DNA from 3 places in the Buttiauxella ferragutiae genome. Region 3 is predicted to be linked to each of the others. Evidence: predicted binding sites of a transcription regulator. Region 3 holds the regulator's gene; each other region holds the start of a gene.

Region 1 (3,279 bases), 1.6 Mb from region 3:
GTTTTCAGGTCACTGCCGCCGAACCCAGCGTCCATTCCCCCTCTTTAAGCTTCCCTGCGTTGCATAAACCGAGTCTGCATAACGGTGTGCAACAGCGCTGGCCCGAAGAGCCGCAAGCTGATATCAACCTTCAACACTGGGATGCAGAACACCTTGAAGCCGCGCGTCAGACGCAACAACACGCTGATATGCAGTCGCATCAGTTCGATAGCAGGAAGTAATGATAGGAATTGAGAAAGATCGCGCGTAAAGCGCCGGAAATTAGGCGGTATTGAAGCAAAAAAATACGGCCAGCAAAAACTGGCCGTATTTCATATTAATCATTATCAGGCAAGGATTTCGCGAACGAACGCTTCAATCTCTTTGTCCTGGCAATTTTCGAAGAAGCACTTCTGGAAACGCTCGCCGGTTACCGCGGTTTTCACCAGCTCAGGGTCGATAGAACGTAAGGTGTCCAGATAGTTTTCTTTCACTACAGCCGCTTTAACCTGGTTGAGGATGCCCGCGTTACGAACCTGTGGCTCTTTACGCTCGATTGGGTAGCCTTCGCCTTTACGGCCAGTGAATGCTTTCTCGAACATGTAACGGACGTTCAGCTCTGCACCCCAACCGAAACCTTTAGCGAATGCCAGTGACAGCGCGTTACCGTTGTTGATTTGAGCGAACAGGAAAGCATCGGCTGGATCCAGGCAGTATCCGCAAACCACACCTGGATGGATGTTCAGAGACATCATTGCGCCCTGACCTGTACCGCAGCCGGTCACAACAAAATCAACGGCTTTCGAGTTCAACAGAATGCTGGCCATAATACCGAGGTGGATGTAGGTCAGGTGGTGATCCTGCTCATCGCTCATACCGACGTTGTAAACCGGGTACTCTTTCTCAGCAGCAACCGCTTGCAACTCATTAAGAATGATTGCATTTTTGCCAGCCTGACTGTTTTCCATCATCAGTGCTATTTTCATTTCCGTCTCCTGATTGGGTCACGGGATTTCCCGCGGTGAATAGCTTGGGTATACCTTAACGATACTATCTGGCAAACATACTTTCAAATTTAATGAAATTTTGTTTTAAAAAATTAAGAGGTGCTCACACTTCTGAGTTTTGCCCGGTTACGCACTTCGCTTACCACCAGCGCAAAACCTCTCTCCAGCACACCCATGCTTGCTGTCAGAAATCTTCTGAAAACCGTTGGTGAATACCACAGTAATTACCCTTTGATATACGCCCGAAATTTAGGTTAAGAGATGGATTATTACTGACCTTAAATGCAATTACACAGCTTTATACTGTTGGTAATATTCTGTTTGGCAGCATGCTAAAATAAGAAGAAATATCTTTTGAGACTCAGCGTGATGAAAACAATATATTTAGTTTTAGTGACTGCGTTATTAAGCGGTTGCACCATGAATAAAACGCCACAACCCATCAAAGGGAGCGAAGTGGCAGGTGTTGTTCGTCTCGGGTTTGATATTGCGCCATTACAAAGAGCGAAAGTCGACACCTACGTTGCTCAGTCGGCTGCCAGCCACCAGTGTCAACAATGGGGGTATAGTGCGGCATTCCCTTATGGCGATCCGATCAAAACCTGCAGCCTGACCAGTGGCGCATTGTGCCTGAACCAAACCGTCACACTGGAGTACCAATGCAGGGGGAACGGAATGGAGAAGTACCTGAGAGATGAAATAGCCGTACAATAATTGAGCTTAACGCCTATATGGGTTGGGCAATAATTGTTGTTCAACCCTATTAATTAAATAACAATCATTCTTATTAGTATTAAGCTATTATTTATAAAAAAGAATAATATTAGCAACCATTCTCATTACAATAATATAATTAACAATTCCTTTGCATTATAGAAATAATAAAATTAAAGTAGCGCCATTGTTAATTATCTGATTCTCCTGGAGCGCATCATGCTTAAAGCTGAAATGATCGAAAAACTTAACGAACAAATGAATCTTGAGCTTTACTCTTCCCTGCTTTATCAACAAATGAGTGCCTGGTGCAGCTACCATAGCTTCGAAGGTGCAGCCGCTTTCCTGCGTCGCCATGCCCAGGAAGAGATGGAACACATGCAACGCCTGTTTGCTTATTTAACAGATACCGGAAGCTTGCCGCGCATCAATGCAATTCCTGCACCAGACCAGGATTACGATTCACTGGATAGCCTGTTTAACGCCACCTACGAACACGAACAGTTAATTACCCGTAAAATTAATGAACTGGCGCATGCGGCGATGACCTCTCAGGATTACCCAACCTTTAATTTCCTGCAGTGGTATGTTTCTGAACAGCATGAAGAAGAAAAACTGTTTAAATCTGTGCTGGATAAATTAAGTCTGGTCGGTAAAAGCGGTGAAGGCTTGTATTTCGTTGATAAAGAACTTTCTACACTAGATACTCAAGCTTAATAATAGCTAACCGGTAAGCATGCCTTATGTTTACCGGTTTTCATTAACCAAATCATCTCTTGATCTCCTCAATATTCTCTCGCTGATTTTCTCTCGTCAGGCATCTTATTAATCGCCTCAGTTATCTGGTAACTATTTGTTCATCAAGATCTTTCCCACAGCAAAGTTTGCCATGCTCGCTTGTAACCTCAAATAGGCATTTTTAAGAAAGGCGAATATTGCATGAGCGTCTATACTGCAAAACAGCAGCATTTCGTTGTTTGCTATCGGCGACAGCTAAGCCCAACTCAGCGGGCGGCAGTTAGCCAGAAAGCGGCATTGCGTCTCTTTGGTAACTATTTCTTACCGTAATTATAACCTTAAGCATGACTTATAATTTAAAATAGTACCTGTCATTTTCTTCCTGCATCTGGTGATTACTAACATGGACAAGATGATAAATGTTTAACAAAAACAATAAATTAATTAAAAAGTTATTTTTCCATGAATCATGGGACATCATGATCATTAAAAATGATACACATTCGTTTCCTGATAATACTCTGGATATTCTCAGCAATTCCAAAGCACAACTGCTTAATAAAAAATACACTTTTCAGGCCGACCCTTTTATTATCGAAAAAGACGATAAGCTGTATGTTTTCTATGAAGCATTTAGTTTCCTGAACTCTAAGGGATTCCTGAAGTGCCGTATTCTGAATAACCAACTGGAAGAGCTAGAAGATATCAAACTGGAAGGTTTTGACGATTTGAAATGTCACCTGTCATTTCCTTTTATGTTTAGCTCTGGCGACAAACTGTATATGATTCCGGAGTCATCAGAGAGAAAGGAAGTCATTCTTTTCCAATCTATTGAATTCCC
Region 2 (3,279 bases), 660 kb from region 3:
ACTCTTCACGGCTAACGAGATCCAGACGGGTTAATTGAGATTGCAGAACCTGGCGTACTTTTTTCTCAACATCATCCCCGAACTCACGAATCCCTTTCGGCATTGACTCGTGGACCTGGCGTGCGATCTGTTCAATTTTTTTCGGGTCAATCATAGTGGCTTCCATAATCTTACGGGATTGTCTTGCGCGATTAACACTAATTGTAATGCCTGTGAGGCCGGTTAGAAACCCGAAATGTTCTAAGGTTTGGCGTTGCCAGAGAAAATCATCGGCGTTATAGTAAGTCTGCTTATTCTCAGGGCGGGGTGTAACTCCCCACCGGCGGTAAATCAGTGAACGCTGAAAGCCCGCGAGCGCTCCAGAGCAATCTGGAGGTCAGCAGATCCGGTGTAATTCCGGAGCCGACGGTTATAGTCCGGATGGGAGAGAGTAACGACTAAGCTCAAGCTTTAGTAAGCTTGCACACGTTATTTTTTTAGCTCCTAAGACTGCCCTGATTCTGGTAACCATAATTTTAATGAGGTTTTTTTACCATGAATCAGACGCTCCTTTCTGCATTTGGCACTCCTTCCCAGCGCGTGGAACATGCTCTTGAAGCATTACGCGAAGGTCGTGGGGTAATGGTTCTTGACGATGAAGATCGCGAGAACGAAGGCGACATGATTTTCCCAGCCGAAACCATGACCGTTGAGCAAATGGCTCTGACCATTCGCCACGGTAGCGGTATTGTTTGCCTGTGCCTGACTGAAGAACGCCGTAAACAACTCGAATTGCCAATGATGGTTGAGAACAACACCAGTGCTTATGGCACAGGGTTTACTGTGACTATCGAAGCCGCAAAAGGCGTGACCACCGGTGTTTCTGCCGCAGACCGTATTACCACGGTGCGTGCCGCGATTGCTGATGGCGCAACACCAAGTGACCTGAACCGCCCGGGCCACGTGTTCCCGTTGCGCGCTCAACCGGGTGGCGTGTTAACCCGTGGTGGCCACACAGAAGCCACTATCGATTTGGTGACACTGGCAGGCTTCAAACCTGCAGGTGTGTTGTGTGAATTGACCAACGATGATGGCACCATGGCGCGCGCGCCTGAATGCATCACCTTTGCACGTGAACACAATATGGCTGTGGTGACAATTGAAGATCTGGTGGAATACCGTCAGACTCACGAACGCAAAGCCAGCTAAAATGCAAAAAGCCCGGTGATTAAACCGGGCTTCTCCTCAACCAATGCCGCTGGTTTGCAGCAGCGTCAGACTAAACCCCATCACCGCCATACCGCAAAGCACGCCATAACTTGGGTTGTTATGGGGATCAATTTCTTTGGCAAGCGGCATCAGTTCATCAACCGATAACGCCACCATAATCCCTGCGACGGCAGCCATGATAGCCGCCATGATGACTGGCGACACCATTGTGCCCAGAATCAGCCAGGCCAGCACACCACCAAGAATTTCGGCAAGACCCGAAATCCCTGCCCAGAAAATAGCTTTGCGTTTCGATCCCGTTGCCGCGTACACCGGGCCTGCAACCGCTAATCCTTCTGGGATGTTGTGCAACGCAACGGCGAGCGCAATCCCCATTCCTAACTCCAGGTTACTGCTTGCCGTCACAAATGTCGCAACACCTTCCGGGAAGTTATGCAGACTAATGCCGAGGGTCAGTAGCAACGCGGTACGCCGTAAATTGCGAGGCTGCGGTTTACTGTCCATTAAATCTTGCGGATGTGCATGGGGTAGGGCGCGGTCAAGAGCGAAATAGCCTAACAAACCCAACATAAACATGCCGTAACCTAAAACGGGTGACATTCCTTGTGTGTGAAGTGCTGCGGGTAACATCTCCATTAACGAGATAAGCAGCATAATTCCCGCTGCAAAACCGAGAGAAAATGCCAGCACACGGTTTGAAGGTTTCTGGCCGATAACGCCAAGAAAGGCACCTATAAAAGTGGCTCCCCCTGCTAACAGGGTCAGAATCAAGGGTACTGACATTCATTGCTCCTTTTGATAATGATTCTCATTTATATTAATGGGCGGTGTGATAAAAATCGAGAGCCAGATGGGAAGCTTTACACATCGCTTACATTCAAATTTCCTGAAGATCTTCATCATGCTTATCTGAGTTCTTCATTGTGTAAAAGCGCGTACTGTAGTTTTCATAAACTGAATGACCTGATTAAAGGACACACCATGACAACTCAACGAATGCCTGCGCTATTCCTCGGACACGGTAGCCCAATGAACGTGCTGGAAGATAATCACTATACCCAAGCCTGGCGTCATTTGGGAGAAACCTTGCCGCGGCCAAAAGCTATTGTGGTGGTCTCAGCGCATTGGTTCACTAAAGGCACGGGTGTCACCGCGATGGAAACACCAAAAACTATTCATGACTTCGGTGGTTTCCCACAAGCGTTATATGACACGCATTACCCGGCACCGGGTTCGCCTGAACTGGCGCAGCAGTTAGTTGATCTTCTGGCACCTGTCCCAGTAATGCAGGATAAAGAAGCCTGGGGGTTTGACCATGGCTCCTGGGGTGTATTGATCAAGATGTACCCCAATGCTGATATCCCGATGGTGCAACTGAGTATCGACAGCACGAAACCAGCAGCCTGGCATTTCGAGATGGGTCGAAAACTGGCAACACTGCGCGATCAAGGCATCATGCTGATTGCCAGTGGCAACGTGGTTCATAACCTGAGAACCGCACGCTGGCACGGCGAAAACACACCATATCCATGGGCTGAGTCGTTTAACCAATACGTTAAAGACAACCTCACATGGCTTGGGCCGGTCGACGAGCACCCGCTGGTGAACTTCTTAGATCATGAAGGCGGATCGTTATCTAACCCAACGCCGGATCACTACCTGCCGTTGTTGTATGTTCTGGGAGCGTGGGATGGTAAAGAGCCGATTACGTTACCTGTAGACGGCATAGAGATGGGATCGTTGAGTATGCTTTCGGTACAAATCGGCTGATATGTTTCTCCCTCTCCTTTAGGAAGAGGGAGAAACAATTATTCTACGAACACATGCGGATAGAAGCGTGAAAGATCCTGGGTGATTAACTCGCGATCTTCACGAATACCAATACCTGCAGGTTGATCGTTGATAAGCCAACTGCCGATCAGCACATAACTGTCGCCAAATTTTGGTAACTGATAGAACTGCTGGACGATCATCCCTTCTTCACCGTAAGGGCCATCGACACGGGCAATTTCTTCGCCGTTTTCGATGATCTTCACATTCGCACCTTCGCGAGAGAAGATTGGCTTTACC
Region 3 (3,279 bases):
TGCAGGCTCTGACATTCGGCTACAAAGTGGGCCAGGTTGACCTGCGCCTCGAAGGTACCATGGTCAAGGCTGATGGCCAGCAGGGCTACTTCCTGCAACGTATGACCCCAACTTACGCATCGTCAAACGGTCGTCTGGATATCTGGTGGGATAACCGTTCTGACTTCAACGCCAATGGTGAAAAAGCCATCTTCGCGGGTGCCATGTATGACCTGAGCAATTGGGATCTGGCTGGTTGGGCTGTAGGTGCTTCGTATGTTTACGCATGGGATGCAAAACCAAGCTCTAAACCAACCACTGACGGTTACTACGATGCTGACAATCGCCTGAAAGAATCGGCGTACAGCCTTGATGCGTTGTACACCATTCAGGATGGGCGCGCGAAAGGCACTCTGTTCAAACTGCACTTCACTCAATACGACAACCACTCCGACATCCCAAGCTGGGGCGGTGGTTACGGCAACATCTTCCAGGATGAGCGTGACGTGAAATTCATCGTCATCGCACCGTTCACCATCTTCTGATTCGATTCCGGGCGTGAAAGCGCCCGGTTTTATAAAGGATATCGAGCATGAAAAAAATCATTTTGGTTACGGTCATGGCTTTAGGTTTGAGCGCCTGCGCACAACCCTCTAAAACGGCACCGGAAGATACAAAACTGAAACAAGCCTATAGCGCCTGTATCAATACCGCAGAAGGGAATCCTGATAAAATTCAGGCCTGTCAGAGCGTGTTAAACGTGCTGGGTCAGGAAAAGGAACACCAGGAATTTGCGAAGAAAGAAACGGTGCGCACCCTGGATTATCAAAACTGTATTCAGGCCACTCGTACTGGTAACGACCAGGCGGTAAAAGCCAAGTGCGATAAAATCTGGCAAGAGATTCGTGCGAACAACAAGTAATCTGTGAATTCAGGCAATAAAAAAACCGGTGAGCTTCCTCACCGGTTTTTTTATACCTGACATCTGGTTCAGAATGTCAGATATGCGGATTACTTTTCGCTGATTTCGTGTGCATTCTCGTCGGTACGGCAATCACCTTCAGCGCAGTGACCGTAAAGGTACAGGCTGTGGTTGGTCAGACGGATGCCATGGCGTGATGCGATTTCACGCTGACGAGATTCAATTGAATCATCACTGAACTCAATAACTTTGCCGCAGTCCAGGCAAATCAGGTGGTCGTGGTGATGTTGTTGAGTTAACTCGAATACGGATTTGCCGCCTTCGAAGTTGTGACGAGTGACAATGCCTGCATCATCAAACTGGTTTAGTACACGATAAACTGTGGCGAGACCAATTTCTTCGCCCATATCAATCAGACGTTTGTATAAGTCTTCCGCACTGACATGATGGTTCACCGGACCCTGTAGCACTTCAAGGATTTTTAATCGCGGAAGCGTGACTTTCAGGCCGGCCTTCTTCAATGCGGTATTATTGTCAGTCATGCGGAAATTGTCCTGTTGCTTAACGGATCGCTCGGACTCAGGGTGAGCGTTAAGATGAATGCGTCTCATTATAGAACTGCAGATTCTAAATGGAAACCGCAAGTATTATTCATAATCAAGCTAAAAAATGGCGGCTGAGTCGCGATTTAATTGCCTTGTTAGCTATTTAGCCAGGGGGTCATTGTACAGGGACAAACCGAAAAGTTAAAAATTTGTAGCGATTATTTTAATCGGAATAATCTATCAATGTGACGCAACCCGTTTAAAAGCTGCGTCACATCCAGAATCAGGCGTTGATGATATCTGCCAGGTTCAGCTCGTCAGAAACTTGTTTGACCCATTTCTGAACGCGTTCAGCAGTCAGTTCTGGTTGACGATCTTCATCGATAGCCAGACCGACAAAGTGATCGTCGTCAGCCAGACCTTTAGAGGCTTCAAAATGGTAGCCCGCCGTTGGCCAGTGACCGACGATAGCAGCACCGCGTGGCTCAATGATGTCACGGATAGTGCCCAATGCGTCACAGAAGTATTCTGCATAGTCTTCCTGGTCACCACAGCCGAACAGGGCGACCAGTTTGCCGTTGAAATCAACTTCTTCCAGAGTCGGGAAGAAGTCATCCCAGTCGCATTGCGCTTCACCGTAATACCACGTTGGAATGCCGAGAAGCAGAATGTCGAAGCCTTCCAGGTCTTCTTTGCTGCTCTTAGCAATGTCATGCACCTCAGCAACGTCTTTACCGAGCTGTTTTTGAATCATCTTCGCGATATTTTCGGTGTTACCAGTGTCGCTGCCGAAAAAAATGCCTACGATTGCCATGAGTAAAATAACCTCTTGATACTTAATGGTATGGTGGCTGCTAATTGGCCACAGATAGGGCAATCATAGCAGAACACATTGCGGTGCGGAAACTGCTATCAGCCTGTTGTGCACAGACTGCAACATCGTATTCCGTGCATATAGCCTTTCAACTAACTGAGATGCTGCTTCAGTTGCGCGAGTAGAATCTCTTCAATCAACTCACTACGACTGATATTGCGCGCTTCAGCCAGATGATTTAGTGCATCTACTGCATCGTTATTGAGCTTCAGTTCCACTCGCTTCAGGCCGCGTACTTTATCGCGCTTGAGCTGGTTGCGTTTGTTGATACGCAGTTGCTCATCACGCGTCAGCGGATTAGTTTTTGGCCGCCCGGGGCGACGCTCGTCCGCGAACAGATCTAATGTAGTACGGTCCGTTTGTTCTTTTGCCATGATTAGACTACTGACAGGGAATTCAGGTGGCACGGAGCGGGGTGCTCTGGCGCATTTTAGCGCGCAATCATACATCAGCATGGCTTGCGCGCCAACGCGTTAGCTGCATCTAACAGCCAGTCGGTTTGTTTTTAATCAGTTTGCGGCACTTGCGTCGATAAAACGGTGGATTGCGCGCAAAACAGCATCAGGTTTTTCGGCGTGAACCCAGTGTCCGGCACCGGCAACCACATGAGCGCGCGCCTGAGGGAATTGCGCAAGCAGCGTTTCGCGGTGTGATTCGTCAACATAAGGGGATGCACCACCACGGATAAACAGTGCCGGTTCATTCCAGGTTGGGATAGCTTGCCAGCCGACAATATTCTCGTACTGTTCCCACAATACCGGAACATTAAACTTCCACTCGCCGTCAGCAAATGACTTCAGCAAGAATTGAATCACACCTTCTTCGTTCAGATGCTCACGCATCACCATAGCGGCTTGTTGACGTGTTTTCGCTCCACTACTACTGACTGCATTAATAGCCGCGAAAATTTCATCGTGACGGCGTACCTGATAATCCACCGGTGCAATGTCAATCAGCAC

What was found. Region 3 encodes Fur, which represses iron uptake genes when iron is present. Its sites were predicted from a motif close to ATAATAATGAGAACNACTATCAA; they were not measured.
Region 1: ftnA (non-heme ferritin) is a predicted target of Fur. The motif match lies at 1,758-1,780, and genes of this name have one in related genera.
Region 2: zupT (zinc transporter ZupT) is a predicted target of Fur. The motif match lies at 2,005-2,027, and genes of this name have one in related genera.

The regions. Positions count from the first base shown of each region.
Region 1 covers NZ_CP093332.1:2,253,024-2,256,302, reverse strand. The annotation lists gene MNO13_RS10375 (hypothetical protein) at 1-221, shown strand, start outside; gene MNO13_RS10370 (RpiB/LacA/LacB family sugar-phosphate isomerase) at 327-965, opposite strand; gene yecR (YecR family lipoprotein) at 1,356-1,700, shown strand; gene ftnA (non-heme ferritin) at 1,920-2,417, shown strand; gene MNO13_RS24345 (hypothetical protein) at 2,640-2,768, shown strand; gene MNO13_RS10355 (glucosamine inositolphosphorylceramide transferase family protein) at 2,858-3,279, shown strand, end outside.
Region 2 covers NZ_CP093332.1:4,499,641-4,502,919, reverse strand. The annotation lists gene ubiK (ubiquinone biosynthesis accessory factor UbiK) at 1-154, opposite strand, end outside; FMN riboswitch at 289-436, shown strand; gene ribB (3,4-dihydroxy-2-butanone-4-phosphate synthase) at 535-1,188, shown strand; gene zupT (zinc transporter ZupT) at 1,225-1,992, opposite strand; gene ygiD (4,5-DOPA-extradiol-dioxygenase) at 2,191-2,979, shown strand; gene MNO13_RS20700 (glutathionylspermidine synthase family protein) at 3,018-3,279, opposite strand, start outside.
Region 3 covers NZ_CP093332.1:3,840,234-3,843,512, reverse strand. The annotation lists gene chiP (chitoporin ChiP) at 1-524, shown strand, start outside; gene chiQ (ChiQ/YbfN family lipoprotein) at 572-901, shown strand; gene fur (ferric iron uptake transcriptional regulator) at 991-1,443, opposite strand; gene fldA (flavodoxin FldA) at 1,730-2,260, opposite strand; gene ybfE (LexA regulated protein) at 2,413-2,694, opposite strand; gene ybfF (esterase) at 2,830-3,279, opposite strand, start outside.